3 regions of the Streptomyces sp. JH002 genome follow, and region 2 is predicted to be linked to each of the others. Evidence: riboswitches for the same ligand, from Rfam matches in the RefSeq annotation. Region 2 holds a riboswitch; each other region holds the start of a gene.
The links. A riboswitch is a leader RNA that binds a small molecule or an ion and turns the genes downstream of it on or off. The one in region 2 is predicted to bind S-adenosylmethionine.
Positions count from the first base shown of each region.

Region 1 (10,216 bases), 1.8 Mb from region 2:
CGGTCGACGGCGATTACTTCCCGTCCGTACCAGGCGGCCTTGTACTCCAGCAGGGAGCGGAACTCGCTCCAGGACGCGTCCGAGATCGCCCGGGCGAGTGTGTGATTCTTGACCATGTTGCGCACGGTCAGGTCCTCGATCACGATCGTTTGGTTCTCACGAACGAGCCGAGTAGACAGTTTGTGCAGGTGATCCCGCCTGCGGTCGGCGATCCGGGCATGGACCCGGGCCACCTTCTGCCGGGCCTTGACCCGGTTCGCGCCATCGCCCCTGGCCTTGCGGGACAACGCCCGCTGGGCCTTGGCGAGCCGGGCGCGGTCGCGGCGCTCGTGCCGGGGGTTGGCGATCTTCTCCCCGGTGGACAGGGTCAGCAGGTGCTCCAGGCCGACATCGACCCCGACCACCGCATCCGTGGCCGGGAGCGAACGCACCGACGCGTCCTCGCACAGCAGGGACACGCACCAGCGCCCTGCGGCGTCCTGGGAGACGGTCACCGTGGACGGCGCGGCCCCCTCGGGCAGCGGACGCGACCACACGACATCCAGCGGCTCGGACATCTTCGCCAGGGTGAGCCGCCCCTCACGGAACCGGAACCCGGAGGTGGTGTACTCGGCGGACCTCCGCGACCGCTTCCGCGACTTGAACCGCGGATACTTCGCCCGCTTCCCGAAGAAGTTCGCGAACCCGGTCTGCAAATGCCGCAGCGTCTGCTGCAACGGCACCGAGGACACCTCATTCAGGAAGGCCAGCGCCTCGGTCTTCTTCCATACCGTCAGCATCGCCGAGGTCTGGTTGTAGTTGACCCGCTCGCCCCGCGCCCACGCCTCCGTGCGGGCGGCGAGGGCCATGTTGTAGACCTTCCGCACACACCCGAACGTGCGCGACAGCTCAGCCGCCTGCGCATCACTGGGATAGAAGCGGTACTTGAACGCCCGCTTCACCCGGCCCGTGCCCATGCTCACAAATTAGCTGAAGCAATCGGTAACATTCAACTGCGGGTCAGAGCACCGCGATCCGCTCTGACGGCGAATCGCGGTCCCTTGCCCCGCTCCGCAGGAATCCGTTTCCTCCCCTGCCTGAAGGCAGGGGTATCCACGGAGGAATCAGATGAAGCGCAGAAGAGCACTCTCAACAGCCGCCTACTCCGCCGCAGCACTCGCTGTGCCGGATCCCGGTTGGTGGGCACAGCGAGCCGACGGGGCAGCGAACCAACCCACAGCAAGTCGCCGCCGGGTCGGTCACCGGGATCTGGAAGCCGTACGTGACATGGTGCGCCTCTTCTCGCGCATCGATCAGCGCCATGGCGGCGGGCACGCTCGCAGCGCGGTGGTCCAATACCTGACCAGCGACGTCGCCGCCTATCTCAGTGGGAGCTTCGCCGACGAGCGCGTTCGGAGCGGAATGCTTTCGGCCGCCAGTGAGCTGGCCTATGTCAGCGGATGGATGGCATTCGACAACGCCGAGCACTCCGTGGCCCAGAAGTACTTCACCGTCGCTGTGAGCCTTGCTGCCGAGGCTCAGGACCCGCCCATGGCAGGCCACGTACTGAGGGCGATGGCCCACCAGGCGGTCGATCTGGGCCAACCACGACAGGCCCTTCATCTCGCGGTCGCCTCCATGGACGGTTCGCGATACGCCTCGGCGTCGCCGCGCGAACGAGCCCTCCTCGGTGTCGTGCACGCCCGCGCGTTGGCTGCGGGGGGTCAGAAGCGTGCTGCGGCCTCCGCTCTCATCCAGGCTGAGGATGATCTGGCCGCAGCCGGCCCCAACGATGACGAGCCTGGCCGTGTCTTCTTCTTCGGCGAAGCCAGTCTGGCCCATGAGACGGCCTGCACTCTTCGTGACAGCGGCGACCTGAACGGGGCACATCGGGAATTCAACCGCAGCGTCCGGACCCGGACGGCGTCCGCGTTCACACGTACCCATGCGGTGACGCTTGGATATCTTGGATCGGTTCAAGCCCGGCAAGGCGCCATTGAAGAGGCGTGCTCCACCTGGTCAAAGGCGCTCGACGCCATGGATGGAATCCGTTCGGCACGTGCCAGGCGAACGGCGCTGGACATGCGCCGCGCTCTGTCACCCGTGCGGGCCAGAGGTATCCCCGTCGTTTCCGAGCTGGACCGCCGCGCAAGCACATATTTGATCGAATCGGCATAAGAATCCCCGGAGGAGACCCCGCCGTGAGTGAAGAGATGACCGTCGTTCCAGTCGGCCATGTCGTAGGAGGCCGAACGGAGCCGACCGACGACTACTGGGGGAACAGCCGGGCGATCATACGCATTGACCCTGAGCGGTTCACCGAAGGGGCCGTTGTGGGGCTGGAGCAGTTCTCGCACCTCGAAGTCGTGTTCCGTTTCCATCTCACGGACCCGGCCGATCTGCACCCCGAGCCCCGTCGGCCCCGAGACAACCCGGAGTGGCCGGAGGGCGGCATCTTCGCGCACCGGAACATGCGCCGCCTGAACTGGCTCGGTGTTTCCCGCTGCCGGTTGATCAAGGTGGAGGGCCTGGATCTGCATGTGGCGGACCTGGATGCCGTGGACGGCACCCCGGTCCTCGACATCAAGCCATGGTTCATCGAGATGGGGCCCCGAGGTGAGGTCCGTCAGCCGGCTTGGCCGTCCGAGATGCTGGCCGACTACTACGCCGAACCGCCCACTTCCTGAGCTGCCAGCGGTTCGCGGACGCGGCGGCCCGGGATGGCCGAGAGGAGGTCCTGGGTGTACGGGTGCTCGGGGTGGTCGAAGACCTGGGCGACCGGGCCGGATTCCACGATGCTGCCCTCGCGCATCACCGCGACCCGGTCGCAGATCTGGCGGACCACCGCCAGGTCGTGGGAGATGAACAGGTAGCTGAGCCCGAACTCGGCGCGCAGGTCCGTCAGCAGTTCCAGCACGCTGGCCTGGACGGAGACGTCGAGGGCCGAGACCGGTTCGTCCAGGACCAGCAGCTTGGGGGTGAGCGCCAGCGCGCGGGCGATGGAGACGCGCTGGCGCTGGCCGCCGGAGAGTTCGCTGGGGCGGCGGTGGGCGGCGGAGGCGGGCAGGCGTACCAGGTCCAGGAGTTCGGCGACCCGCTCACGCCGGCCGCGGCGGCCGGTGACGCGGAAGGCGCGCAGCGGCTCGGCGATGGAGTCCGCGACGGTGAAGTGCGGGTCGAGCGATCCGTACGGGTCCTGGAAGACCGGCTGGATGTCGCGGCGCAGCCGGCGCAGCGCGGCCGGGGCCAGGGTGGACAGGTCCTGGCCGTCGAGGGTGATGGTGCCCGCGTCCGGGCGGTCCAGGCGCAGCACCAGTTTGGCGGTGGTGGACTTGCCGGATCCCGACTCGCCGACGATGCCGAGCGAGCCACCGGCCGGGAGGGTGAAGCTCACGTCGTCGACGGCGACGGTGCGGCCACCGTCGAAGGTACGGCGCAGTCCGCGCACGTCGAGGAGCGGCGGCCGGTCCTCCTGGGGTGCCGGGCGCGCCGGTTGTGCGGTCATGTCGGGGACGGCGGCGACCAGTTCGCGGGTGTAGGGGTGGGACGGTTCGGTGAGGACGCGGCGGCCCGGGCCGCGTTCGACGATCCGGCCCCGGGACATGACGGCGATCTCGTCCGCCCGGTCGGCGGCCACCGCCAGGTCGTGGGTGATCAGCAGCAGCGAGGTGCCCAGGCGTGCGGTGACGGTCTCCAGGTGGTCCAGGATGCGCCGCTGCACGGTGACGTCGAGGGCGCTGGTGGGCTCGTCGGCGATGAGCAGCCTGGGTTCGCCGGCGAGCGCGATGGCGATGAGCACCCGCTGGCACATCCCGCCGGACAGCTCGTGCGGCAACTGGCGGGCGACGCGCGCGGGGTGGGGCAGTCCGGCGTCGGCGAGCAGGTCGACGGCCCGTTCCCGGGCGGCCTTGGCGTTCTCCGCCAGGCCGTGGATGCGCAGGACTTCGGCGACCTGGTCGCCGACCCGCTGCACGGGGTTGAGGGAGACCATCGGGTCCTGGGGCACGAAGCCGATCTCCCGGCCCCGTACGGTGCGCCACTCCCGTTCGCGCAGGCCGGTCAGTTCGCGGCCGGCCAGGGTGACTCGGCCGCCCAGCACCTTGGCGCCGGAGGGCAGCAGTCCCAGGACGGCGAGGCCGGTGGTGGACTTGCCCGAGCCCGACTCCCCCACCAGTGCCAGGGTGCGGCCGGGCGCGAGGTCGAGGTCGAGGCCGCGCACCGCGCGCACGGTGGAGCGGCGGGAGTGGAAGGCCACTGTCAGGTCCCGGATGGTGAGCAGGGGTTCTGGCGAGCTCATCACTGTGCTCCGGTTCGTTCGAGGGCGCGTCCGACGCGGTTGGCGGAGAGCACGATCAGGGCGATGGCCAGGCCGGGGAAGGTGGTCAGCCACCAGGCGGTGGAGATGTAGTCGCGGCCCTGGGCGACCATCGCGCCCAGTTCGGGGGCGGGCGGGGCGGCCCCGTATCCCAGGAAGCTGAGTGCGGACACGGACAGCACCGCGCCGCCGATCTCCAGGGCGGCGAGGACGAGGACGGGCTGGGAGGCGTTGGGCAGCACGTGCCGCGCGAGGATGACCGGGGTGCGGGTGCCGCTGGTGACGGCGGCCTGGAAGTACACGCTGGACTTGATGCGCAGCACTTCGGCGCGGATGACGCGGGCGAAGCCGGGGATGCCCGAGATGCCCACCGCGATGGCGACGTTGGTGACGCCGAAGCCGAGGATGGAGACCACGGCCAGGGACAGCAGCAGCCCGGGGATGACGATCAGCACCTCGACGAAGCGCATCAGGGTCTGGTCGACCCAGCCGCCGAGGTAGCCGGAGAGCACGCCCAGCACGGTGCCGGCCACCAGCGACAGCGAGACGGCGATGAGCGCGGCGGTGATGGAGGTGCGGGTGCCGTGCACGACGCGGGTGAACAGGTCGCGGCCCAGGTTGTCGGTGCCGAACCAGTGCTCGGCGCCGGGCGGGGTGAGCGAGGCGGCCGGGTTGGTGCGCAGCGGGTCCTCGCCGGCGAACAGCGAGGGCAGCAGTGTCCAGGCCAGGATCAGCGTCAGGTAGAGGACGGCCAGCAGCAGCCCGGGGCGGGCGGCCAGGGAGCCGAGCGCGGAGCGGAGCCGGGCGGCCCGGCCGTGTGCCTGCTCCTGCTCCTGTTCGTGGCCCTGGTCGGTGCCGGCGCCCGCATCGGGGGCAGCGGGCGTGGTCGTGGCCCCGGTGGTCGTCCCGGTCGTCGTCATGAGGTCGCTCCGGCCTGGAGGACGATCCGGGGATCGACCTTGGGATAGATGAGGTCGACGGCGAGATTGACCAGCACGTACAGGGCGCCGGCGAGGAAGATGATCGCGCGGATCACCGGGAAGTCCTGGTCCGCGATGGCGTCGGCGGTCAGCCGGCCGATGCCCGCGCGGGCGAAGACGGTCTCGGTGATGATGGCCCCGGCCAGGATGTTGCCGATCATCATGCCCAGCATGGTCAGCGCCGGGATCGACGCGTTGCGGAAGGCGTGGTGCCAGGCGGTGCGCAGCCGCCCGGCCCCCTTGGCGCGGGCGGTGCGCACGTACGGTTCGGCCAGCGCCGTACGCAGCCCCTTGGCCAGTAGCTGGGCCAGCACCCCGGCGCTGGGCAGCGCCAGGGCGATGGCGGGCAGCACCAGCCGCGAGGAGTCGCTGTCGCCGTACGCCGGGAACCAGCCGAGCCCGAAGGAGAACACCTGGATCAGCAGGATCGCGGTCCAGAAGCTGGGCAGGGAGATCCCGGCGACGGTGCTGGACAGCACGGCGTTGCGCAGCGGCGCCCAGGGCGCCAGGGTGGCCGCCAGCGCGGCGGCCACCCCGAGCACGACGGTGAGCAGCAGGGACGCGGTGGCCAGTTCCAGCGTGGAGGGCAGGGCGCGCGCCAGCATGGCGCTCACCTCGTCCCCCGTCCCGAAGGAGGTGCCGAAGTCCAGGGACAGCGCGCGGACCACGAAGTCCGTGTACTGCTCGTACAGCGGCCGGTCCAGGCCCAGCTCGGTGCGGAGCGCGGCGGCCTGTGCGGCGTCGACGCCGACCGGGTCGCCGCCGCCACCGGAGCGCAGCATGATCGACACCGGGTCGCCGGGGACGAGATGCAGCACCAGGAAGGAGAGGCTCAGCGCCGCCCACAGGACGATGAGTCCGTTGGCGAGCCGGACCAGGACGTAGCGGCTCACTGTGCGATCCACACCTCGTTCAGCAGCGGCTTGCCCTCGATGTCGGCCGCGAAGCCGCCGACCTTGGGGCCGAAGCCGTAGGACCAGTAGCGGTCGTAGACGGGGATGGTGTAGCCCTGCTCGACGATGCGCTGCTGGGCCTGTTCGCCGATGGCCTGCCGCTCGGCGGGGTCGACGGTGGACTGGAGGGAGTCGAGGAGGGTGTCCAGTTCCTCGTCCGGGTGGTTGTAGAGCATGCTCATCTCGGGGTGGGACGAGCCGTAGACGAGTCGGATGACGTCGATGTCGGCGCGGCCCTGGCTCCAGGTGGTGAGGTCGCCGGGGAACTCGTCGATGGGCACGTCGGGGAGGGTGGCGACCGGGTCGAGGACGAGTTCGACGCCGATCTCCTTCCACTCCTGCTGCACGAGCTGGTGCTGTGCCTCGGTGTCCGGGGAGCCGGCCTGGTAGGTGATGGTGAGGGAGAGCTTGTCGCCGTCGGCGTCGCGGCGGATGCCGTCGTCGCCGACGGTGTCGTAACCGGTGCCCTCCAGCAGGGCGATGGCGGCCTCGGGGTCGTGCCGGATGTCCTCGGACTGGTCGGTGTAGCCGGGGGTGGCGGCGGTGACGACGCCGGAGGCCGGCTGCTGGGTGCCCTGGAAGATGGCGTCGACGATGGCCTGGCGGTCGATGGCCAGGCTCAGCGCGCGCCGCACGTCCGGGTCCTGGAGCTTGGGGCTGGAGGCGAGCGGGATGTAGGGGATGGCGATGCCCGGGGAGGCGCCGGTGACCAGACCGTAGCCCTGGTTGGTGGAGGGGATGCCGTCGGCGAGGTCGATCTGGTCGCTGGTGATGGAGCCGTAGCGGACGCCGCCCTCGGGGACGACCTCCAGGACGATCTTGTCGACGTAGGCGGCGCCCTGGTTGGCGGCGATCGGGGAGGCCCAGGCGTAGTCCTCGCGCTTGAGCAGTTCGACGGACTTCTCCGGGGTGAAGGAGCCGAGGGTGAACGGCCCGGAGGCGGCGAAGTCGCCCAGGCACAGGTCGGCGGGGTCGTTGCCGAGGGAGGCCGGGGAGAGCTGGACGAACGAGGCGGTGGCGGTGGCCTGGAGGAACTGGGCGTTGGGGCCGTCGAAGTCGACGCGCACGGTGTACTCGTCGAGGACGGTCGAACCCTGGTAGCCGGCGATGAAGCTGCTGCCCTGGGGGGCGCGGGCGCCGAGGTCGACGACGGCGTCGAAGTTGGCCTTGACGGCCTCGGCGTCGAAGGGCTCGCCGTCGGAGAAGGTGACGTCCTCGCGCAGGTGGAAGGTGAAGGCACTCACGTCATCGCTGATCTCCCAGGAGGTGGCGAGCCAGGGCTTGATCTCCTTGGTCTGCGGGTCCTGTTCGGTGAGCTGGTCGCCGAGCTGACGGCCGACGTTGCGGGAGGTGAGCTGCGGGCGCTGGCGCGGGTCGACGCAGTCGATGGTGTTGGCGAAGGCGTACTTCAGGGTGCCGCCGGCCACGGGGTCGCCGGAGGCGCCGGCGCTGCCCGAACCGTCGCCCGGGCCACCGCCGTTGGTGGTGCCGTCGGTGCCGCAGGCGGTGAGGGCGACGGCGATCGCGGCGATCAGCGCGGTGGCGTGGGCGGAGCGGGACATGCGGCGGCTGAGCCGTCTGGGCGTGGGCGAGGTGGCCACGGCGGAGGGTCCTTTCAGGACGAATCACCCGGCCGGCGGCGCGCGGAGGCGCACGGCAGGACGGACCGGGGTGAGGAAGGTGAGGAACGTCAGAAACGTCAGGTAAGTGAGTGGAAGAAGCCAGGGGCGGAGAGCGGCGCCGCGCGGCACGACCGTGCGGAGCGGAGCGGGACAGGGCACGGCAACGCAGTGCACATCCCGCGAGGAAGTCCCGGCGCGCGAGGGGCGGTTACGGGCGCGGCCGACGGCCGGCGCTCACCGCCGCGCGGTGGGAGGAATCAGCAGCCCGCACAGGACGCCGACGTGACGCGGAGCAGGTCCACGTGTCGGCGCGACGTCAAAAGCGGCAGGGCTGGCATGCGGTAAATATCAGCCAACCCTCGGTGAGCTGTCAAGGCGGCGGCCATGTGCCGTGGGTCTCGCGATATGGACACAAGGTGTTCATCACCGATCGGCATGACATAGTCTGCGATCAGGTCACGAGTGACAGCGATCAAGGCCCCGGCCCGCTGTCCGGCAACCCTCCAACCGTCGGCGGGGTGCCCCGGGTGATGACCGGGCCGCAGGCAGCGAGGTCTGTGGCAAGCACGGTTCTTGAGGGAGTTCTTCCATGAGCACGCGAATGCGTTAGGGCGCACGCCCCCGACCCAGCCTGCCTCTGTCTGCCTTCAGCCTTTCCCGGAGCTTTGTCATGCCCACTGCGCCGATCGCCCCTGCCCCGAACACCGCCGGCTGTTCCCTCCCGCGCCCCCTCCCCGTCCTCGGCGACGAGGTCCGTGCCCCGCTCGCGGACGGCGGGGACATCGGCTACGCCGCCCTCGACTACGCCGCCAGCGCCCCCGCCCTGCGCGCGGTGTGGGACGAGGTCGCCGCGTACGCCCCGTACTACGGCAGCGTCCACCGCGGCGCCGGCTACCTCTCCCAGCTGTCGACCGACCTGTACGAGGAGAGCCGGGCGACAGTGGCCGCGTTCCTCGGCTGCCGCCCCGACGACCAGCTGATCTTCACCCGCTCCACCACCGACTCACTGAACCTGCTGGCCGGCGCCCTGCCCACCGGCACCCAGGTGTTCGTCTACGAGACCGAACACCACGCCGCGCTGCTGCCCTGGGCGCACCACGGCCACCCCGTGACGTACCTCCCGGCGCCGCGCACCCCGGGGCAGGCCGTCGCCACCCTGGTCAACGCGCTCGCCGACGCCGCCCCCGGGCCCAAGCTGCTGTGCGTCACCGGCGCCTCCAACGTCACCGGTGAACTGTGGCCGATCGCCGAACTCGCCACCGTCGCCCGCCGCTCCGGCGCCCGCACCGTCCTGGACGCCGCCCAGCTCGCCCCGCACCGCCCCGTCGACATCACCGCGCTCGGCATCGACTGGGTCGCCTTCTCCGGGCACAAGCTGTACGCGCCGTTCGGCTCCGGCGTCCTGGCCGGACGCGCCGACTGGCTGAGCAACGCCGCGCCGTACCTCGCCGGCGGCGGCGCCAGTCACACCGTCACCGCGCGGGACGGCGCGGTCGACGTCGTGTGGAACAACAACATCTCCCGGCACGAGGCCGGTTCGCCCAATGTGATCGGCGCGTTCGCCATCGCGGCGGCCTGCCGGGCGCTGACCGACGCCGGGTTCGAGCAACTGGTGGCGCGCGAGGAGGAGTTGCTGGCCGTGCTGCGCTCCGGACTGGCCACCGTTCCCGGGGTGCGGCAGCTGGCGCTGTTCGGCCCGGACGCGCCCCGGGTGGCCGTGCTGTCCTTCGTCGTGGACGGCTGGTCCAGCGAGGAGTTCGCCAAGGCGCTCTCCGAGCGGTACGGGATCGGCGTACGCGACGGGCTGTTCTGCGCGCACCCGCTGGTCCGTGCGCTGCTGGGCCCGGAGGGCGACGGCGCGCGGGCGGCCGGCTGCGACGGGCCGCTGAAGGCCATCCGGGTCAGCTTCGGAGTGGGCACCCCCGCCGAACACGTGGAGCGCGTGGTGCGCGCGGTGCGCGAACTGGTCGCCGAGGGTCAGCCGGTGGCGGCGGGCTGACCGCGCCCGGCGGCCCGGGCCGGCTGGCACACCGGGCACCAGAACAGGTTGCGGGCCGCGATCTCGGCACGCCGGACCGGCGTCCCGCACACCAGGCAGGGCAGCGTGGCGCGCCGGTAGACGTACACCTCTCCCCCGTGGCCGTCCACGCGCGGCGCCCGGCCCATGGCCCGGGGGGTGTGCTCCGGCCGCACCGTGTCGATGCGGTTGTTGCGCACCCCCTCGCGCATGAGCGGGATGAGGTCCTGCCACATCGCGTCCCACTCCGCGCGCTCCAGAGCCAGGCCCGGCAGATAGGGGTCGATCCCGTGCCGGAAGAGGATCTCGGCCCGGTAGACGTTGCCGACACCGGCGATGATCCGCTGATC
Region 1 covers NZ_CP087989.1:4,504,142-4,514,357, reverse strand. Annotated here, with positions in the region: gene H7827_RS20650 (RNA-guided endonuclease InsQ/TnpB family protein) at 1-956, opposite strand, end outside; gene H7827_RS20645 (Tat pathway signal protein) at 1,267-2,157, shown strand; gene H7827_RS20640 (SAM-dependent methyltransferase) at 2,181-2,666, shown strand; gene H7827_RS20635 (ABC transporter ATP-binding protein) at 2,642-4,276, opposite strand; gene H7827_RS20630 (ABC transporter permease) at 4,276-5,214, opposite strand; gene H7827_RS20625 (ABC transporter permease) at 5,211-6,179, opposite strand; gene H7827_RS20620 (ABC transporter substrate-binding protein) at 6,164-7,828, opposite strand; gene H7827_RS20615 (putative leader peptide) at 8,107-8,187, opposite strand; SAM riboswitch class IV at 8,304-8,422, shown strand; gene H7827_RS20610 (aminotransferase class V-fold PLP-dependent enzyme) at 8,520-9,848, shown strand; gene H7827_RS20605 (Fpg/Nei family DNA glycosylase) at 9,827-10,216, opposite strand, start outside.
Region 1: linked by a shared signal. The riboswitch ahead of H7827_RS20610 (aminotransferase class V-fold PLP-dependent enzyme) and the one ahead of thrC (threonine synthase) in region 2 are both predicted to bind S-adenosylmethionine.

Region 2 (10,216 bases):
TTGATGACGGCCACGCCGCCGGCCAGCTTCGCGAGGCGCTCCTGGAGCTTCTCGCGGTCGTAGTCCGAGTCGGAGTTCTCGATCTCGGCACGGATCTGGTTGACGCGGCCCTGGACCTGGTCGCTGTCACCGGCACCGTCGACGATGGTGGTCTCGTCCTTGGTGATGACGACCTTGCGCGCACGGCCCAGCAGGTCGAGGCCCGCGGTCTCCAGCTTGAGGCCGACCTCCTCGGAGATGACCTGGCCACCGGTGAGGATGGCGATGTCGGTCAGCATGGCCTTGCGGCGGTCACCGAAGCCGGGCGCCTTGACGGCGACGGACTTGAAGGTGCCACGGATCTTGTTGACGACCAGCGTGGACAGGGCCTCGCCCTCGACGTCCTCGGCGATGATCAGCAGCGGCTTGCCGGCCTGCATGACCTTCTCCAGCAGCGGAAGGAGGTCCTTCACGTTGCCGATCTTCGAGTTGACGATGAGGATGTAGGGGTCCTCGAGCTCGGCCTCCATCCGCTCCATGTCGGTGGCGAAGTAGGCGGAGATGTAGCCCTTGTCGAAGCGCATGCCCTCGGTGAGCTCAAGCTCGAGCCCGAAGGTCTGCGACTCCTCGACGGTGATGACGCCTTCCTTGCCGACCTTGTCCATGGCCTCGGCGATCAGCTCACCGATCTGGGTGTCGCCGGCGGAGATGGAGGCGGTGGAGGCGATCTGCTCCTTGGTCTCGACCTCCTTGGCCTGGCCGAGCAGCGCCTCGGAGACCTTCTCGACGGCGGCCTCGATGCCCCGCTTCAGGGCCATCGGGTTGGCGCCGGCGGCGACGTTGCGCAGCCCTTCGCGGACCAGGGCCTGAGCCAGCACGGTGGCGGTGGTCGTACCGTCACCCGCGACGTCGTCGGTCTTCTTGGCGACCTCCTTGACCAGCTCGGCGCCGATCTTCTCGTAGGAGTCCTCCAGCTCGATCTCCTTGGCGATCGAGACACCGTCGTTGGTGATGGTGGGGGCGCCCCACTTCTTCTCCAGAACGACGTTGCGGCCCTTGGGACCGAGCGTGACCTTGACGGCGTCGGCGAGCTGGTTCATCCCGCGCTCAAGGCCGCGCCGCGCCTCCTCGTTGAACGCGATGATCTTGGCCATGTGAAGGGGTCCTCCCATATACAGGGGTGGATGCTCCAGGACCGCGCCGGCGCCCGCGACGGACGGCCGTACGCCCTGCGGTTCCTTGCCCCGCCTGGCTCACGACCTCACCGAACCGGTCTCTGCTGTCACTCTCACCCTCAGAGTGCTAACGCCATGATTAGCACTCTCACCCCGAGAGTGCAAGCGGTTCGCCCGCAGGGCGTCGTCGAGGGGTGACGGGCAGACACCAGCCCCCCTCACGTTGTCGCAGGTGAGATGGGGGGCGCACGCGCCGGGGCCCGCATCCCCGCGCTGGTGTGCGCTGGATGCGGGCCCCGGTTCGCCGGCTGCGGTGGTAGTACGGTCGGCGGTTCAGGCGGTCACCCGGACCATGTCGGCCTGAGGACCCTTCTGTCCCTGCGAGATCTCGAACTCGACCCGCTGCCCCTCTTCCAGGGTGCGGTATCCGTCCATCTGAATCGCGCTGTAGTGGACGAACACGTCCGCACCACCGTCTACCGCGATGAAGCCGTATCCCTTCTCCGCGTTGAACCACTTGACGGTGCCCTGAGCCATTCCAAACTCCCCATGTTGCTGGCCCTTTCACGGAACCGCACTTCGCGGGCCCGGGTCAGACCGGAACGCGTCGACCGCCGCTGAATGTATCTGGACGGACGCCCTGTGCAACAGGCCATTGAGCGGAGAATTATTGGAGCGCCCAAACGGGCAAATTGCGCAAAACAGAGGAAAGATGAATGTTTCTCGCGCGCCTTATTGCGCAGATCCGGCAATTGGTGCAGTGAATTGCCGCGCGTTTCCGCCGAGAAGTGTCGTGAATTCATATGCGGTCGGCATCGGACGGGCCGGCCCCGCGCGGGACTCACTCTATCGCCCCGGAAACGCCCAACCGCCCCGAAGCGGACAGCTTCGGGGCGGCTGTTGAAGATGTGATCAAGTGTAGACCTGACCGTGCGGGGCCAGGCCGGGCCGACCGGTCGTCAGCAGCCCCCGGCCACCGCCGGGATGATGGAGACGCCCGCTCCGTCCGGGGTCGGGGTGTCCAGGCCCTCGGCGAAGCGCACGTCGTCGTCATTGACGTAGACATTCACGAAACGGCGCAGCTTGCCCTGGTCGTCGAGCACCCGGGCGGCGATTCCCTGGTGGTTCTTCTCCAGGTCGGCGAGGACGTCGCGCAGCGTTCCGCCGTCGGCGGTCACCTCGGAACGTCCGCCGGTGTAGGTGCGCAGGATGGTCGGGATTCGGACAGTCACACTCATGCGAGGCCGGCCTCTCGGAAAGCGTCCAGATTCGGACGGATGATGGCGGTGGGACCGGTGGTCGCCGCCACCGCGTCCAGGGTCTTCAGGCCGTCGCCGGTATTCAGTACGACCGTCGTCAGTTCCGGGTCCAGCTGCCCGGTCTCGATCAGCTTGCGGGTGACGCCCACCGTCACCCCGCCCGCCGTTTCGGCGAAAATGCCCTCGGTGCGGGCGAGCAGCTTGATGGCGTCCACGATCTGCGCGTCGTTCACGTCCTCGACCGCGCCACCGGTGCGGCGGGCGATGTCCAGGACGTAGGGGCCGTCGGCCGGATTGCCGATCGCCAGGGACTTGGCGATGGTGTCCGGCTTCACCGGCCGCACCACGTCGTGCCCAGCCTTGAACGCCTGGGAGACCGGCGAGCAGCCCTCGGCCTGGGCACCGAAGATCTTGTAGGGCCGGTCCTCGACCAGACCGGTCGCGATCAGCTCCTTGAGCCCCTTGTCGATCTTGGTGAGCTGGGATCCGGAGGCGATCGGGATCACCAGCTGGTCGGGGATGCGCCAGCCCAGCTGTTCGGCGATCTCGAAGGCCAGGGTCTTGGAGCCCTCGCCGTAGTAGGGGCGCAGATTGACGTTGACGAATCCCCAGCCCTCACCGGCGGGGTCGCCGATCAGCTCGCTGCAGAAACGGTTCACGTCGTCGTAGGTGCCCTCGATGCCCACCAGCTCGCCGCCGTAGACGGCGGCCATCACGATCTTGCCCTGCTCGAGGTCGTGCGGGATGAACACGCAGGAGCGGAATCCGGCCCTGGCCGCCGCGGCGCCGACCGCGCCCGCCAGGTTGCCGGTGGAGGAGCAGGACAGCGTGGTGAAGCCGAAGGCGCGGGCCGCCTCCACGGCGTTGGCGACCACCCGGTCCTTGAAGGAGTGGGTGGGATTGCCCGAGTCGTCCTTCACGTACAGCTCGCCGCCGTGACCCAGCGCGGCGGCCAGCCGGTCGGCCTTGACCAGGGGGGTGTCGCCGGGGTTCAGATTGGGCTTGGAGGCGACATCGGCCGGCACCGGCAGCAGCGGGGCGTAGCGCCAGATGCTGTGCGGTCCGGCCTCGATGGCGGCCCGTAGCGCTTCGGGGTCACCGGTGGGCAGATCGTACGCGATTTCGAGAGGACCGAAACATGCCTCGCAGGCGAAGATCGGGCTGAGAGGGAAACGCTCCCCGCACTCCCGACAGGAGAGCGCGACGGCGGGCCCGAGATCGACGGCGGAGCCGCCGGGGGGCGTGGTGGAGGTGTGCGAGGTGAGCACAGGCATGGGTACGAGGCCCTTCTCCTCATCTTCCCCGTGACGGATTTCGCCACAGGACGGAATTGGCACCTTCCCCACCGGGAGCCTCGCATCGTCACGAGACCGGCGGAAGGGTTGCCGGGGCTTCAACGGGCCGTTCCCTCTGCCCCTCTGGATGAGCTGTATTCAGTTGACCGCGCAGCGTCTCCGATATGCGGAGGACACCTGCACTGCCCGAGACTGTAACGGACGCCCCGGACAATGGCTCGTGCCGTCCGATCCGCGAGACGAACAGGAGACAGACATATTCCCGCCCGAACTGGGCACCACCGATGAGGGCCATAACCGCCCATTGCTGACAGATCCCACAGACAAGACTTACCTGACCTACCCGACTTATATGGTCGAAGCGAACAGGAGCGACATTCGTGCTGGAAGAGGCTGAGGAGTGGCTGAGCCGCCGGTCCTGGACTGCCGCTGACCGCTCGCTGCGACGGTTGCTGGACGCGAAAGCCGCGGCCGGCCCGGCGGGCAGCGTCAGTGTCGTGCTTCCCGCGCTGAACGAGGAAGCGACCGTCGGCACCATCGTGGAAGCGCTGCGCCGCGACCTGATGGAAACCGTGCCCCTGATCGACGAGCTGATGGTGGTGGACTCCGGATCCACCGACCGCACCGGAGAGGTCGCCGCCGCGGCGGGCGCCAAGGTCGTCCACCGCGACGAGATCCTGCCCAGAATGCCCACCGTCCCCGGCAAGGGGGAGGTGCTGTGGCGCTCCCTCATGGCCACCAGCGGCGAGATCATCTGTTATGTCGACGCCGACCTGCGGGAGTTCGACTCCTGCTTCGTCTCCGGCATCCTCGGGCCACTGCTCACCGAGCCCGATGTGCACCTGGTCAAGGCCATGTACGACCGCCCGCTGGGCGACGCCCCCTCCGGCGCCCACCAGGGCGGCCGGGTCACCGAGCTGGTGGCCCGCCCGCTGCTCAACCTGCACTGGCCGCAACTGGCCGGTGTCGTCCAGCCGCTGGGCGGCGAGTACGCGGCGCGGCGCTCCCTGCTGGAGCAACTGCCCTTCCCCGTCGGGTACGGCGTCGAACTCGGCCTGCTCGTCGACACCCTGCACCTGGCCGGACTGGACGCGGTCGGCCAGGTGGATGTCGGGGTGCGCAAGCACCGTCACCAGGACGGCCAGGCCCTGGGCCGGATGGCGGCCGCGATCATGCGCACCGCGCAGAGCCGGCTGCCGGGCAACGGACCCGTTCCCGTGCAGCAGGGCATGATGCAGTTCGAACGGCTGGCGGAGGGCGGCTTCTCACCGCTGACCCACACCATCCACACCGAGGAACGCCCCCCGATGTCCACCATCCCCGAGTACGCCGCCCGCCAGGCGGCGTAGCCCGAGCTTTCCGGCCGGCCCCGGCCCGTGCCGCACCCCCTCACCGGGGTGCGGCACCCGGGAGGCGGGGACGGGACACGCCAGGGTGACCGGACGCACGTTTGTACCCGGCCACGGGTGGCTAGGGTCGGGACATGGGCGTTGCAGAGGTCTCCGAGGCTCCTCCGGTCCTGGTCGCGTCCAATCGCGGCCCCGTCAGCTACACGCTCGCGGACGACGGCACGCTCACCGCCCGGCGCGGCGGCGGCGGGATGGTCTCCGGCCTTTCCGCCCTGGGCTCGGCGGCCGGCACCTGGGTGTGCGCGGCGCTGGGCCCCGGCGACCGCGAGGCCGCCGCCCGCGCGGGCACCGGCACCCTGGAGACGGCCGACACCGGAGGCCAGTCCGTACGGATGCTGGACATCCCCCCGGACATCTTCGACGCCGCGTACAACGGCATCGCCAACTCCGTGCTGTGGTTCGTCCATCACCTGCTGTACCAGACGCCGCTGGAGCCGGTGTACGACAGCGCCTTCGAGAGCCAGTGGGCCGGCTACGAGAGCTACAACGCCGCCTTCGCGGACGCGCTGGCCGCCGAGGCCGCCCGGGGTGCGGAGGTGCTGGTCCAGGACTACCACCTGGCCCTCGTCCCCGCCCTGCTGCGCGAGCGCCGCCCCGATCTGCGGATCGGACACTTCTCGCACACCCCCTGGGCTCCCCCGGACCTCTACCGGGTGCTGCCCGACGCCGTCGCCCGCCAGGTGCTGCGGGGCATCCTCGGCGCGGACCGCGCCGCGTTCCTGACCCGGCGCTGGGCGCGGGCCTTCGCCGACTGCTGCGCCGACCTGCTCGGCGCCCGGGTACGGGAGGTGCCCGAGGGCACGGCCGGGACGGACGCGTTCACCGTCACCCTCGACGGCCGCACCACCCGGCTCGGTGTCCACGGCCTGGGCGCGGACGGCGACTTCCTGCGCGAGCGCGCCCACCGCCCCGACGCGGACGAACGGCTGGCCGCGCTGCGCGCCCAGGTCGGCGACCGCAGGACCATCGTGCGCGTCGACCGCACCGAACTCTCCAAGAACATCGTCCGCGGGCTGCTGGCCTACCGCCGGCTGCTCACCGAACATCCGCAGTGGCAGGGGCGGGTGGTGCACGTCGCCTTCGCGTACCCCTCCCGGCAGGACCTGGAGATCTACCGCGCGTACACCGCCGAGGTGTCCCGGGTCGCCGAGGGCATCAACGCCGAGTTCGCCCGGGACGACTGGACGCCCGTGGTGCTGCACGTGAAGGACGACTTCGCCCGCTCGCTGGCCGCCTACCGGATGGCGGACGTGGCGCTGGTCAACCCGATCCGCGACGGCATGAACCTGGTCGCCAAGGAGATCCCGCTGATCTCCGAACAGGGCTGCGCCCTGGTCCTGTCCCGCGAGGCCGGCGCCGCCGCCGAACTCGGGGACGACGCCCTGCTCGTCAACCCCTACGACATCGCCGGCACGGCCGAGGCGCTGCACCGGGCCCTGACGATGCCCGCGGACGAACGCCGGGCGCGGGCCGGGCGGCTCGCCGAGGCCGCGACCGCGCTGACCCCCCGCGACTGGTTCCTCGCCCAGGTCGAGGCCCTGCGCGGCAGCTGAGCGAGCGGACGGACCGTGCACCGGCGGTCCGGGCGGCGGGCGTTCGCGCCCGCCGCCCCCGGCCGGGTCAACGGCCCCCGCACACCGCCCGGTCCACCAGGCCGATGCCCGCCCGGAACTGTTCCTGGGCCTTGTCCTGGTCGTCCAGCCACAGGGTGTACGCGGCGGCCGCCGCCGAGTACCGGCCGTCGGCGCTCACCCCGGTCTCCGAGACCGTGCCGAACGACGTACCCCCGTGGAACCACAGGCCGCCGTCCGCGCAGCGCTGCGGTGAGGCGCCCTCCACCGGGCGCCACGCGATGCCCAGGCCGTACCCGCCGCCCGGCGCGAAGTCCTCGGCGGGCACGGTCTCCTTCATCAGCTCCAGCGTCGCCGGCTCCAGGAGTTCGCCGCCCAGCAGGCCCCGCAGGAACGTGTTCATGTCCCGTGTGGTGCTGATGATCGCGCCGTCCGCGCCGGCGTCGGCCATGAGCGAGGTGTCGGTCAGCTCCTGGCGGCCCGGGAACTGCATGTACCCGGTGGCCGTGGGCCGCGGGACATACGCGGACGTCCCCGGGGTGAGGGTGTGCGCCAGGCCCAGCGGCTCGATGATCCGTTCGTGCACCTCGTGCTCCCACGGGTGTCCGGTCACCTTCTCGATGATCATCCCGGCCAGGATGTAGTTGGTGTTGGAGTACGCCCACCGGGTCTCGCCCTGCGGGTCCGCGGCGTCCGGCAGCCAGCCGGGGGCCTCCGTCATCGCCAGCGCCACCTTCTCCGCGTTGTCCGAGGTGCTGAACCGGGTCTCGCGGTAGTTCTCGGGCGTGAACGCGTCCAGGTCGGACAGGAAGAGGATGTCCGTGTAGTTGGGGAGACCGCTGGTGTGCCGCAGCAGGTTGGTGACGGTGATCCGGCCGCCGTCGTTGCCGTTGCCGGTGACCACGCCGGGCAAAAGCTCCTCCACGGTGTCCTCCAGCGCCAGCCGGCCCTCCTCCACCAGTTGGAGCGCCACCACCGCGGTGAAGGTCTTGGTGTCGGAGCCGATCCGGTAGTACGCGTCCTCGGGCACCTCGCCCCGCCGCTCCAGGTCATCGACCCCGGCCCGCGCGGTGCTCCGCCGGCCGTCCGCGTCCACCCTCTCCGCCGTGACCCCGGTGGCCCCGGCCGTCACCACGGCCTGCGTGTCCCGCTGCAACTGGCGCGCGACCCGGTCCCCGTGTCCCGCACCGCCGGACTCGGCGGCGCCGGCCACCGCCGCGCCGCCGCCCGGAGCCAGCAGGGCCACCGCGGCGATCGCCCCCAGGCCGGTGGCGGCGAGCCCCGCCCTGGTCCACGCCGTACGCCGCGCCGCCCCGCCGTTCCTCCTGCCGCCGCCGCTCTCCCCGTCGCGCACCGCACCCATCTCCCGACTCCGTTCTGTGAAGGCCAGTGCACTATAAGCTACCGAGCGTCACTGACAACCACGAGCCGGAGAGCCCCCCGACCGGGGGTGGGGCCAGCCCCACCCCGCGGCTGACCCGGCGTCAGCCGATCGACCGCGCGAGGGCGGACAGCAGCGCGGCGACCCCGCCCGGGCCGTCCACCGTCAGGTCCGTGACCGCCGCCAGTTCGGCCACCTCCGTGCTGCCGCTGCACACCCGGACCCCCGGAACGCCGTCCTCGCGCAGCTTCGCCACCGCGTCGAACGCCGCCAGGTCTCCGAGATCGTCGCCCCCGTACAGCACCGCGGAGGCGCCCTTCTCGCGCGCCAGGGCGGTCAGCGCCGCGCCCTTGTCCATGCCGGGCGGCCGGACCTCCAGTACGAACCGCCCCGGCTCCAGCGCCAGGCCGAGCCGGGCCGCCAGTTCGGTCAGCGGTTCGCGCAGCGCGGCGAACACCCCGGCCGCGTCGGGTGCCGTGCGGGTGTGCACCGCCAGCGCGTTGCCCTTGTCCTCCAGGAGAACGCCGGGCCCGGCCCGCTCCACCAGCGCGGCCAGTTCGGTACGGGCGGCCGCGATGCCCGGGTGCGGCGGCGGCCTGTGCAGTGCGCCGCTCGCCGCGTCCCACCGCTCCGCGCCGTAGGCGCCCAGCACGGTCAGCCCCGCCAGCTCCGGGTGCCCGGCGAAGCCCCCGAGCCGTACCGCCACCTCGGCCGGGCGGCCGGTGATGATCGCCAGCACCCCGATCCGGGGCGCGAGGCGGGCGAGGGCGGGCAGCGCGTCCGGGTGCGCGTACGCCCGCTCCGGGTCGTTCACGATCGGGGCCAGGGTGCCGTCGAAGTCCAGCGCCACCAGCGCCCGCTCGGGGCGCGCGATCAGCGCCGCGAGCCCCTCCCGGCCGGCCTCGGTCACCGGCTCCGGGAGAGAGGGAGGGGAAGGGGATCCAGAAGGTACGGGAGGAGTGCCCATGCCGGTGACCCTACCCAGCGGGTGCGGCTATCTTCCCGCGCGCCGCACATCCCGCCTCCGCCGCAGCCGGTTGATCGTCACCGGGTCGTGGGCCAGCGCCCGCTCGTCGTCCAGCAGCGCGTTGAGCAGCTGGTAGTACCGGGTCGGCGAGATGCCCAGCCGCTCCCTGATCGCCCGCTCCTTGGTGCCGGAGCCCGCCCAGCCCTGCCGTTCGACCGCCAGCACCGCCAGCTCCCGCTCGGACAGCCCGCCGGCGGCAGCCGCGTCCGCGTTCGCGTCCGCGCCCCCGTCCGTACCCCGTTCACTACTCACCCGGGCATTTTATCCCCTTATGGACGCCCTACGACGTCGGCTGCTCCCCCAGGTCGGCCGCCTCCGCCTGCTCCTGGAGATCCGCGAGAATCCCCGGCACATTGCTGCCCGGCTCCAGTGTCGCCCCGATCCCCTGCGCGACCAGCGTCGAGACCCGCGACCACGACACCTTGCCGACCGGGAAGAACGTCGCGGTCGGCAGCGCGTCGAGGAACGGCGTCAGCCGCTCGCCCTGCCGCCCCTCCTCCTGGTCCTGCATCGCCTGCGAGGCCGGCGTCGTCACCGGCAGCAGCTCCCAGCGCTCGGCGAAGGTGTTGACGTTCTCGGCCGTGAAGACGTACTTCAGGAAGGTCCCGATCGCCTCCCGGTGCCCCCGCTGGTTGAACGCCATCAGCCACGACGCCTCCCCCAGCGTGGAGGTCGACGGCGCCGCGAACCCGGGCAGGTCGGCCGTCCCGTAGGACACCCCGCCCCGGTCGGACTGCCGCATCAGCACCGGGTCGGCGAACAGCATGCCCACCGTGCCCTCCGCGAAGGCGCTGTACGCCTGCTGCCGGCTCATGGAGCCCGGGGGCCGGTCACCGGTCAGCCCCGGAGTCACCAGTTCGTCGCGCAGCCAGTTGAACGTGCTCGCGTTCATCGGCGAATTGAGCGTGTAGCCGCCGGTGTTGTCGGTTAGGCCACCACCACCGGCGAGCATCCACATGAGCGCCTCGCCCGCCGCGTCGTCATGCCCGAACGGCAGGGCGAACGGCACCTCGACCCCCGTCGTGCGCAGCGCCGTGGCCGCCTCCAGCAGTTCCTCCCAGGTCTCCGGCGGCACGTCCGGGTCGAGACCGGCGTCCTCGAACAGATCCTTGTTGTAGAA
Region 2 covers NZ_CP087989.1:2,709,817-2,720,032, forward strand. Annotated here, with positions in the region: gene groL (chaperonin GroEL) at 1-1,133, opposite strand, end outside; gene H7827_RS12175 (cold-shock protein) at 1,488-1,691, opposite strand; gene H7827_RS12180 (MoaD/ThiS family protein) at 2,114-2,392, opposite strand; gene thrC (threonine synthase) at 2,389-3,687, opposite strand; SAM riboswitch class I at 3,704-3,842, opposite strand; gene H7827_RS12190 (glucosyl-3-phosphoglycerate synthase) at 4,089-5,057, shown strand; gene H7827_RS12195 (alpha,alpha-trehalose-phosphate synthase (UDP-forming)) at 5,192-6,670, shown strand; gene H7827_RS12200 (serine hydrolase domain-containing protein) at 6,738-8,051, opposite strand; gene otsB (trehalose-phosphatase) at 8,173-9,036, opposite strand; gene H7827_RS12210 (DUF3263 domain-containing protein) at 9,064-9,282, opposite strand; gene H7827_RS12215 (ABC transporter substrate-binding protein) at 9,377-10,216, opposite strand, start outside.

Region 3 (10,216 bases), 370 kb from region 2:
TCGCTGATCAGCCACTGTCGGTCGAAGCTGCGCTGTGCGTAGCGAACGATTTCCGGCTGCTCCGCATCCACGCGCGTCGCGACCTCGTTTCCCCGTGTCGCGTGGTCCGTGAAACCGGCCAGCGTACGGTCCCGTGTCTCCTTGAAGAGCGCTGACCGCTGCTCCGGGTCGGTCTCCGCGAAAAGCCGCCGCCATCGTCGACGCAAGGTCTCGGGGCTGGGGTCGCTGACCCAGGCGCGATTGGCCTTCACGCCGGGGCTGCCCCACGGAAAGAGGTCGCCGAGTGCCGGGTATTCACCCCAGCTCGATGCCGTCCGCGGGGTGAACGGCTCCGTGGCACCGGTGTGAACAGGTCGCCATCCCCCATCGTCCAACCGCAGTTCGCGCAGTTGGCTGAACTTCTCCGTCCGGCGTCCGGCCACGGAGCGATAGTGCAGGTTGGCCCGATGCCCGGGCCCGCGCGTGGCGCCCGCCCGGCGCACGACGACGCAGATCGCCAGGGGCTGCGCGACCGCCGGGAAGACACGGGTGCCAACATCCGCCCGCTGGCCCTCCGGGCTCAGGTTGATGATCCACCCCTCGTCGCAGGTGCGACGGAGGTAATCCCGCATCCCGCGTCCGCCGGGGCCCGTGGCCCAGCCGGACGGGGTGATGAAGCACACGACACCGTGCTGGTCATCGGGGTGGGCGTCGAACACCTTCCACGTCGCCCAGCGCCAGAAGTAGACGTACATGTTCTTCAGGATGTGTTCGTATCTGCCGTTTCCCGGCAGGCGGAAGTCGTCCAGGAGTGGGATCTCGCCGCGCGTTTCCCGCTTCTCCACCCACCCGCCGCGGTTTTCCGCCTTGTCGTCGTAGGGCGGGTTTCCGATGACGACGGTCACCGGGACCTTCGCCTTGAGCCGGTTGGCGCGTCGGCGGGAGTCCGAAATCGCGTCGTAGGTGGAGGGAAGATAGTCCGTTTCGGTGTGTGGATTGTCGAGGGTGTCGGTGACGTACAAGTGCGGCCCGCCGACGGGAGCGTTCGCGCCGTGCCGTTTGAGCAGCGCAGTGGTCCGTAGCTCCGCCACGGCGTACGGACCCATCTGCAATTCCAGCCCGTGCAGCCGTCCGGCGAGCCTTGCGACGGCGTCGGCACGCATGGCCGGGCCGCGGTGTTCCTCGGCCCGCGCGGCGACGCGCTCGATGGCGGCATGCAAGAACGTTCCCGTGCCCATCGCCGGGTCCACGATCCGGACCTTGTCCGAGGCCAGGCCCTCGGTGTAATCGAGCCTGCTGACCAGGACGTCCTCGGTGAGACGCACCATCTCCGTCACGACTTCGCGGGGCGTGTAATAGGAACCGCTCTTCTGTCGGAGGCCCGGGTCGTAGACATCGAGGAAGTGCTCATACAGGTGGAGATAGGCGTCCTTGTTGCCGTACTCGATCGCCGGCCAGTCGACCTGCGCCACGGTGCGCTTGAGTAACTCCAGGCTGAGGACGAAGCGTTCACCGACGTGTCCGGTGAGCAGGTCGAGCGCCCGGCCCATCAGCGCGTGTCCGGCGTCCAGCCGGCGGCTGACTTCGTGGAGCGTGCTGTCCTCCTGAAGCAGTCCCTCGGCGCGAGCCAGAAGCAGAGCGAAGGTGACCGTCTGGGCGTACCCGTCGGCGAATGTCACATCATCGGCCGTCGGGAAAAGCAACTGGCGCCAGTCATTGCGGAGACCGGTGAAGGGCCGTGCTCGGGAGTCATCCGGTGAGGCGGACGACCTCGCCTCGGCGGCGAGCTGTTCGAGCACCGAGCCGCGCAGCAGGCGGCACAGTGGCGCCACCTGCTGGACCAGCCGCGCAACGTTGGCGATCTTGAGGGGTCGCCACAGCAGGAACTGCTTGAGGAGTGCGTCGAAGACATCGGCGTCCGTCGGGGCCAGCTTGTCGCCCAGCGCCCTCAGACTCCCGTTGAACCTCGCCTCGGTCACCAGATGACCGTGCCGATAGAGGCGCCAGTCGGTGCCGTTGGTGTAGAGCAGATTGGGGAGGTCGCGCAGCCGCTCCCACTGTCTCTTGTTCTGTGCGCGGAAGGTCGACGGGTCGATCGAGAGGCCGGGACGTTTCAGTTCGATGTAGCCGGTGAGTGCACCTGCCGCACGGATGACGTAGTCGAGTCGTACGCCCAACTCCGGGACGGGGTGCTCGTCGTGCCAGGTGACCTCGTTCTGTTGATGGTGGGCCCCCACGGCCTGCAGCAGGCCCTCCAAAGGACCCCGGATCGAGGCCTCGCGGTCGAAACCGTCGGACAGTTTCCGTTGCGATTCCCGGCCGAAATCAGCGACTGCGGCGAGCAACCAGGCATGCGTCGAACCGGACATCTTCCCCCCAGACATCACCGGTGACTCTGCAGATCAGGCTAGCTACTGCGCGCATTGGTGTGAAGAGAGCGTGAGCGGCTGCCGTGTTCAGTCGGTTGCCGCTCGTCGTCATCCGCTCCGGACAGTACGGCGAGGGCGGCTCGCATCTCGGCTTCCGCGCGGTCCCGGCGAAGCTCTCTGCGGATGCCGACGACGGCGTTCTTCGGTGTGTTCGGCATCCGCGCGCACCGTCCGGCAGTGGGCAGCGTAGAGGGGGTCCGGCGCAAGGGGCAGCGCTCGGGAGGGCGTGGTGGTGACCGGGGCGGGGGTGAGGTGTGGGGCGTTCGGTCGGGGTGTCTCGCGGGCGTCATCCCGGCGCCGGGCCGGTCACTCGTTCAGGGGGATCCGGTCCCGGCGCCGGCCTTGCAACTCGACTGATTCCAGCGTGAGTTGAGGAGCGGTTCGATGGTCGTGCGGTCGTAGGTGCTCTGGTCCGGGCAACCGTGGCGCTCCTAGCATTCTTCCGCACACATCGTGCGATGACAGGCACACAAGGCATAGGGGATGTCAGGTGGAAAACCGGAAGATTGCCTCACGTCTGGCGAGCATCGGGGCGGCGCTGACCTTCGCGGTGGCGACCGCGGGGCTGGCGGCGGTGCCGGCGGCGGCTGATTCCAGTCAGTGCTCTGCCGGGAACTTCTGCGTGTGGGAGCACTCCAGCTACACCGGCAAGTTCCTGCAGTCCAAGAGCTCCGTGTCCAACGTCGGCAACGACTTCAACGACAAGATGACCTCCTACTGGAACCGCACCGACAAGACGGTCGCCGTCTACCAGCACGACAAGTACACCGGCTGCATGTTCTCCGTCGGCCCGGGCAAGTCCGAGGCGGCGGTGGCCTCCCACTTCAACGACAAGATGACCTCCTTCAAGGTCGGCTCCTCCTGTTGATCTCCCCCTGAGCACGCGGGCCCCGGGTCGCCGATCCGGGGCCCGTCCCCACGTGCGCACCCGTGTGCGTGTCTCACATGACGGACAGGGTGCCCTTGCGAGAACTGGGCTGCCCCTCCGCGTGAGACGCCTTGGTCTCATATGGCGGACAGTGGGTGTTTCGCGCGGAGTCGGTGGTGCTAGGTTGCTGATCAGGTCAAGAGCGCCAGCGCCAAGTCCCGGCTCGCTGGCCGGCAACCCTCCTGCACGGCGGGGTGCCCCCGGGACCGACGACCGGGCTGCGGTGATGCGGCAAGCGTGCTCCTCGTGAGACCTCGTTCTCGTCCTCGACGATTTCGACATGTTTGCCCGTGCCTCGGCCGACCACGCGACCGAGCACCACGAGGCGGAACTCATGAGCACCACCCCCGACGACATCGCCCGACTGGCCGGGCTCGACGAGCGGATCGCGGCAGCCAGGGCTACCAAACCGCTGGTCGCGCAGCGCGCCCAGGAAGCCTCGGACGCGCTGTTCGGCGGCGAGGCGGCGGTGAGCGTACCGGTACGCCGGGGGCTGGCCGCCCTGGCCGCGCGCCGGCACGGCGTCGACGCGCTCGTCCGGGACCACGTACGGCTCGGGGCGGACACCGCGTTGCTCGGCGACGAACTGCCCGAGGACCCCGCGCTGCGCGCCGCCGCCGCCCACGTCGACCTCATCTCCGTCTCCCCCGCCCTGGCCACCCGCGCGGACCTCGACCTGCTGACCGAAGCCGGCTGGACGCCCGACGACATCGTCGTCATCTCGCAGGTCGCCGCGTTCACCGCCTTCCAGGCGCGCGCCATCCAGGGACTGCGGCTGCTCCAGGGGCAGGACCCCGAGCCGGCCGACACGCCGCGCCGCCCCACGCCCGGGCGGGGCCGCACCAAGAGCACCGCGCGGGTGGCGTCCAACGGACGCGAGCGCCCCATCGTGTACACCCGCGAGCTGCTGTCCTGGACTGCCTGGGTGCCCCCCGTGCCCACCGACGAACTCACGCCCGAGCAGGAGGACTCCTTCCGGGGCAAGACCAACGGCGAGTACTTCCGGCTGCTGGCCCGGCTGCCCCGGGTGCTGGCCGCCCGCACCTCCCTGGACGCCGCGATCTTCGCCACCCGCGAAGGGCTGCCCCGCGCCGAACGCGAACTGGCCGCCGCCGCGACCAGCAAGGTGACCGACTGCGTCTACTGCGCCTCCGTGCACGCCCGCAAGTCCGCCCAGATGTCGAAGCGGCCCGAGGACGTGGACCGGCTGCTCGGCGTCTCCCTCCAGCGGGACGCCGACTGGCTTCCGGCCGCCACCGCTCCGCTCGCCGCCGGGCAGGACGCGCGGTGGGCCGCCGTCATCGAGTTCGCCGCCGCGCTGGCCACCACGCCGGTCAGCGCCACCACCGCCCACGTGGACCGGCTGCGCGCCGAAGGACTGGCGGACACCGAGCTGACCGACCTGGTCGCCGCCACCGCGTTCTTCGGCTGGGCGAACCGGCTGATGCTCAGCCTCGGCGACCCGTACTGGCCGGACGCCGCGCCCACCCCCACCCGCTGACCCACCCGCAGAACGGAACCCCTCATCATGAGCCAACGGCTTTCCCGCACCGCCGCCCTCGCCGCCGTCACCGGTGTCGTGCTGTCCCTGGGCGCGTGCGGCACCGTGGTCAAGGAGACGGACGACAGCAGCGGTGACGGCGGCGGTGACCGGACGCTCACGGTCGTCGACGACGCCGGACGCACCGTCGAACTCGACGGTCCCGCCGAGCGCGCCGTCGTCCTCAACAGCTACGGCAACGAGTTCGCCCAGGCCATCGGCGCCGGCGACCGGGTCGTCGGCTACGACCGGGTCTCCGCCGCCCGGCTGCCCTACCTGGGCATATCCGACGACGAGGTGGTCAGCGAGGACCTCCAGGAGATCAACTACGAGTCGGTCGCCGAACTCGACCCCGATGTCCTCATCATCCCGCGCAACGGCGCCTGGCAGGAGGCCGCCCGGCAGCTGGAGCCCTTCGGCATCCCCGTCGTGGTCGCCACCGCCTGGGACTTCGACGTCTTCCACGAGACCGTGGAACTGCTGGGCGAGGTCTTCGGCGAGACCGAAGGAGCCCAGCGGGTCTCCGGGTTCTACGACGAGATCTTCGACGTGATCAGCGAGCGGGTGGCCGGCACCGACCCGGTCCGCGTGTACTGGGAGACCGAGCAGCCCTACCTCACCGGCCTCCCGGGCTCCGGCTTCGACCAGATCATCGTCGCCGCCGGCGGCGAGAACATCTACGGCGACCTGGACACCGGCGGCGACCAGCAGGCCGAGACCACCGTGGACCCCGCCTCGATCCTGGAGCGCGACCCGCAGGTCGTGGTCCACGAGTTCGGGCCCTCCGCCGAACCCACCGGCCAGGAGCGCTTCGACACCCTGGCCGCCGAACTCACCGGCCGGGCCGGCTGGCAGGACCTCACGGCCGTCGCCGAGGACCGGGTCTTCGTCACCAACGGCTGGGCCACCAGCGGCCTGTCCAAGGCCATCGGCGCGCTGTACCTGGCGAGCTGGCTGCACCCGCAGGAGTTCGCCGACGTCGACCCGGGCACGTACCTGGAGCGCTGGGCCACCGAGTTCCAGGGCGCGGACTACCCCGGCGACGACGCGTACATCCAGAAGGCGGGCTGAGCGGCGATGAGCATCACCACGAGGGACGCGGCGACCGCGGCGGGCCCCGGCACCGCCCCCGGCCCGCGCCCCGCCCCCGAAAAGCGCCGCACCCGGGGCGCCCGGCTGGGCCGCCCCGCCGTCCTGTGGGCCGGTACGGCGCTGACCGTCCTCGTCCTCACCTGGTCCGTCACCGCCGGAACGGCCGGCGCCGGGCTCCTGGACGTGTGGCGCGCGATCCGGCTCGCCGTGCTCGGCGGCGTGCTGGAGCGGGACTTCGCCCAGACCTACTCGATCATCGTCAACCTGCGGCTGCCCCGGGTGCTGCTCGCCTTCGTGGCCGGCGCCGCGCTCTCCCTGGCGGGCGTGGTGATGCAGGGCCTGCTGCGCAACCCGCTGGTCTCCCCGTTCACGCTCGGTGTCTCGCCGGCCGCCGCCTTCGGTGCCGCGCTGGCCATCCTGCTCACCGGCGGCTCGGCCGGCTCGGGGTCGTGGCTGGTCATCGGCAGCGCGCTGGTCACCGCGCTGGCCGTGTCCGCCGTGGTGCTGGGGCTGGCCTCGGCCAAGGCGATGTCCACCGCCACCCTGCTGCTGCTCGGCATCGCGCTCACCCAGCTGTTCGAGGCGATGACCGCCGCCCTCCAGTTCGTGGCGGACGAGAACACCCTCCAGGCCATCGTGCGCTGGACCTTCGGCTCGGTGAACAACGCCGGCTGGGGCGATGTCGTCGTCGTGGGGGCGTGCACCCTGGCCGCGCTGCCGCTGCTGCTGTGGTTCAGCCGCGACCTCAACGCCATCGCCTTCGCCGGTGACGACGCCGCCAAGAGCCTGGGGGTGAACGTCACCGCCGTACGGGTCGGCCTCATCGTCGTCTCCGTCGTCCTGGCCGCCGTCGTGGTCTCCTTCTGCGGCGTGATCGGCTTCGTCGGCCTGGTCGGACCGCACATCGCCCGCCTGGCCATCGGCGCCGACCACCGCTACCTGCTGCCGTTCTCGTTCCTGACCGGCGGTCTGCTGCTGGTGATCGCGGACACGGTGGGGCGTACGGTGCTGGCCCCGTCGGTCATCCCCGTCGGCATCGTCGTCGCGTTCATCGGCGCCCCGATCTTCATCAACCTCATCCTCACCCGGAGGGCCGCCCAGTGAGTCTCGACATCGGCGCGGTCCGGTTCGCCTACCGGCGCAACCCGGTCCTGCAGGGCGTCGACCTGCGGGTGGCGGAGGGCGCGTTCTGCGCCCTGCTCGGCCCGAACGGCTCCGGCAAATCCACCCTCACCAAGATCATCGCCCGGGTGCTGACCCCGGCCGGCGGCAGCGTCTCCTTCGGCGGCCGGGACCTGCTGACCGCCCCGCGCCGCGAGCACGCCCGGGTCGTCGCGTACGTACCGCAGTCGGGGGCGACCCCGTTCGAGCAGACCGTACGGGAGGCCGTGCTGCTGGGCCGCACCCCGCACATCGGGCTGCGCCCCACCCGCGCGGACCGGGAGATCGTGGACGCCGCGATCGAACGGCTCGGCCTGGCGGAGCTGGGCGACCGCCCGATGTCCCAGCTCTCCGGCGGGCAGGCGCAGCGGGTGCTCATCGCGCGCGCCCTGGCCCAGCAGCCCCGGGTACTGCTGCTGGACGAGCCCACCTCCGCGCTCGACCTGCGGTACCAGATCGAGACGCTGCAGATCGTCCGCTCGGTGACCCGGGAGGAGGGGGTCACGGCGCTGATCGCCATTCACGACCTCAACCACGCGGCGCACTTCTGCGACCAGGCGGTGCTGCTGGACGGCGGCCGGATCGTCGCCGACGGGCCGCCCGCGCGGGCGTTCGACGCCGACGTGCTGAGCCGGGTGTACGGACTCGACGTACGGGTGACGCACGGCGAGAACGGCGTCCAGGTACGGCCCTCCGCGCTGGAGGCCGCGTGAGGGCCTACGACGTGGTCGTGGTCGGCGGCGGGCCGCGCGCGGTCTCCGTCGTGGAACGGCTGGCCGCCCGGCACCCGGACGGCGCGCCGCCGGTACGGGTGGCGGTGCTGGACCGCGTGGAGGTAGGCGCGGGTGCCACTTGGCGCACGGACCAGTCGCCGCTGCTGCTGAACAACACCTACAGCGCGCACACCACCATCTACCCGGACGCGTCCACGCCGATGACGGGCCCGGTGACGCCGGGCCCCGATCTGCTCACCTGGGCGCGGGAGAGCACCGCGCTGCCGGACCGGCCCGCGTGGGTCGCGGCCGAGGCGGCGGCCCTGCGGCCGTGGTCCTATCCGAGCCGGCGCATCCAGGGCGTGTACTACCGCGAGCAGCTGGCGCGGGCGGAGGCGACCGGACGGGTGCGGGTGACCCGGGTGCTCGGCACCGCCACCGGGCTGGAGCGGACCGGGGACGCGGACGGTGCCCGTACGGTACTGCTGGCCGACGGGGGGACGCTGACCGGCCGGTTCGTGATCCTCGCCCAGGGCATGGTGCAGGCCAGACGCTCGGCGCGGGAGCGCGCACTGGTGGCCGCGGCGGAGCGCGACGGCCTGGTGTACATCGAGCCCGGCATGCCCGCCGAACGTGACTGGGACCGGGTCTCGGCCGGCGAAAGCGTGCTGGTGACCGGGCTCGGCGCCAACTTCTTCGATGTGGTCGCGCTGCTGACCGAAGGACGCGGCGGCCACTTCGAACCCGCCGGGGACCCGGCGCGCCCCGCCCGGCTGCGCTATGTGCCCGGCGGGCGTGAGCCGCACCTGGTGGCGGGTTCGCGGCGCGGGCTGCCCTACCGGTCGAAGGCGGCGTACCCGCGGGGCTTCCCGCCCCGGTACGAGCCCCGGCTGGCCACCCGGGAGTGGTTCGAGCGGATCGCCGCCGTACCGGGGCAGGACTTCCGCCGCGACGTGTGGCCGCAGCTGGCGCGGGAGTTCGCCTGGGCGCATCTGTCCACGCTGCTCGCGCACCGGCCCCGGGCGCTGGTGACCGGGGCGGCGGAGGCGGAGCTGCTCGCCGCGCTGCGGGCGGCGCCGGACGACGCCGCGGTGGACGCGGTGGTGGCGGGGGCGGTCGCCGACGAGCGCTGGGCGCTGTCGGTGACGCGTCTTGACCGGCCGCGCGGCGCGGGACCGGTGGATCCGGGGACGTGGCGGCGGTGGGTGCGCGAGCACGTCGAGGACGAACTCGACGCGATGCACGCCCCGCTCACCCACCCGCGCAACACCGTCAACCGGGCCATGGCGGCGGTACGCGGCCCGGTGCGGCGCCTGGTGACCCGCGGCGCCCTGGACGGCCGCAGCGTGGCGCGGGACATCGACGGCTGGTTCACCGCGCTCGGCCTCGCCCTGGCGTCGGGGCCGCCGCCGCACCGTACGGCGCAGGTGCTGGCCCTGATCGACGCGGGCGTCCTCGACCTGCTGGGCGAGAACACCACGGTGACCCACGAGGACGGCGCCTTCACCGGCCGGTCGGCGGTGCGGCGCGACGCGCCGGTGCGGGCCCGGGCGTTCGTGGAGACCCGCATGTCGAAGGGGATCGTGACGGACACCGACGACCCGCTGCTGGCGGGGCTGCTGCGCGCGGGCCGGGCGCGGCTGCATCACTGGCCCAGCGACCACGGCCCACCACCCACCAGCGGCACCCTGGACGTGACCCCGGACGGCTTCCACCTGCTGGACGCGGCCGGGGTCGCGGACGAGCGTGTCGTGGTGCTGGGGATACCGGCGGAGGCGGTGCAGCCGGGTTCGGCGATCGGCGCCACCCCGGGAACGCCGTCCCCCCTGCTGGCCGGAGCGGACCGGGCCGCGGCCCAGGTCCTCGCGGTGCTGCGGGAGGCCGGGGCCGAGCCGGTCGGCTGACGGCGGTGGGCCGTCCGGTCAGGAACGGCGGCGCGGCGCGTTGGTGCGGGAGGGGCGGGTGGGCTTGTCGCGCTTGTCCTGCTGTTCCCGCTCCTGCTTCTCCTGCTGCTCCTGCTTCTCCTTGACGCGGACGGCTTCCTTGCGGACGTCGGCCTGGGTGGCGCGTTCCTGCTGGAGCCAGTCGGGGAGGTCGGTCTTCAGCGCCTCGATCTGCGCCGTGGTCAGGGGGTCGGTCACCCCGCCACGGGCCAGGCCCGCGATGGAGATGCCCAGCTTGGCGGCCACCACGGGCCGCGGGTGGGGCCCCTCGGCGCGCAGGGTCTGGAGCCACTGGGGCGGATCGGCCTGCAGCGCGTTCAGTTCGCTGCGGGTGACGACGCCCTCCTGGAACTCGGCGGGGGTGGCGGGGAGGTACACACCCAGCTTCTTCGCCGCCGTGGCGGGCTTCATCGTCTGGTCGGTCCGGTTCG
Region 3 covers NZ_CP087989.1:3,077,863-3,088,078, forward strand. Annotated here, with positions in the region: gene H7827_RS13955 (type ISP restriction/modification enzyme) at 1-2,348, opposite strand, end outside; gene H7827_RS13960 (peptidase inhibitor family I36 protein) at 2,899-3,276, shown strand; SAM riboswitch class IV at 3,471-3,580, shown strand; gene H7827_RS13965 (peroxidase-related enzyme) at 3,617-4,837, shown strand; gene H7827_RS13970 (ABC transporter substrate-binding protein) at 4,865-5,947, shown strand; gene H7827_RS13975 (FecCD family ABC transporter permease) at 5,954-7,072, shown strand; gene H7827_RS13980 (ABC transporter ATP-binding protein) at 7,069-7,842, shown strand; gene H7827_RS13985 (FAD/NAD(P)-binding protein) at 7,839-9,746, shown strand; gene H7827_RS13990 (DUF5997 family protein) at 9,765-10,216, opposite strand, start outside.
Region 3: linked by a shared signal. The riboswitch ahead of H7827_RS13965 (peroxidase-related enzyme) and the one ahead of thrC (threonine synthase) in region 2 are both predicted to bind S-adenosylmethionine.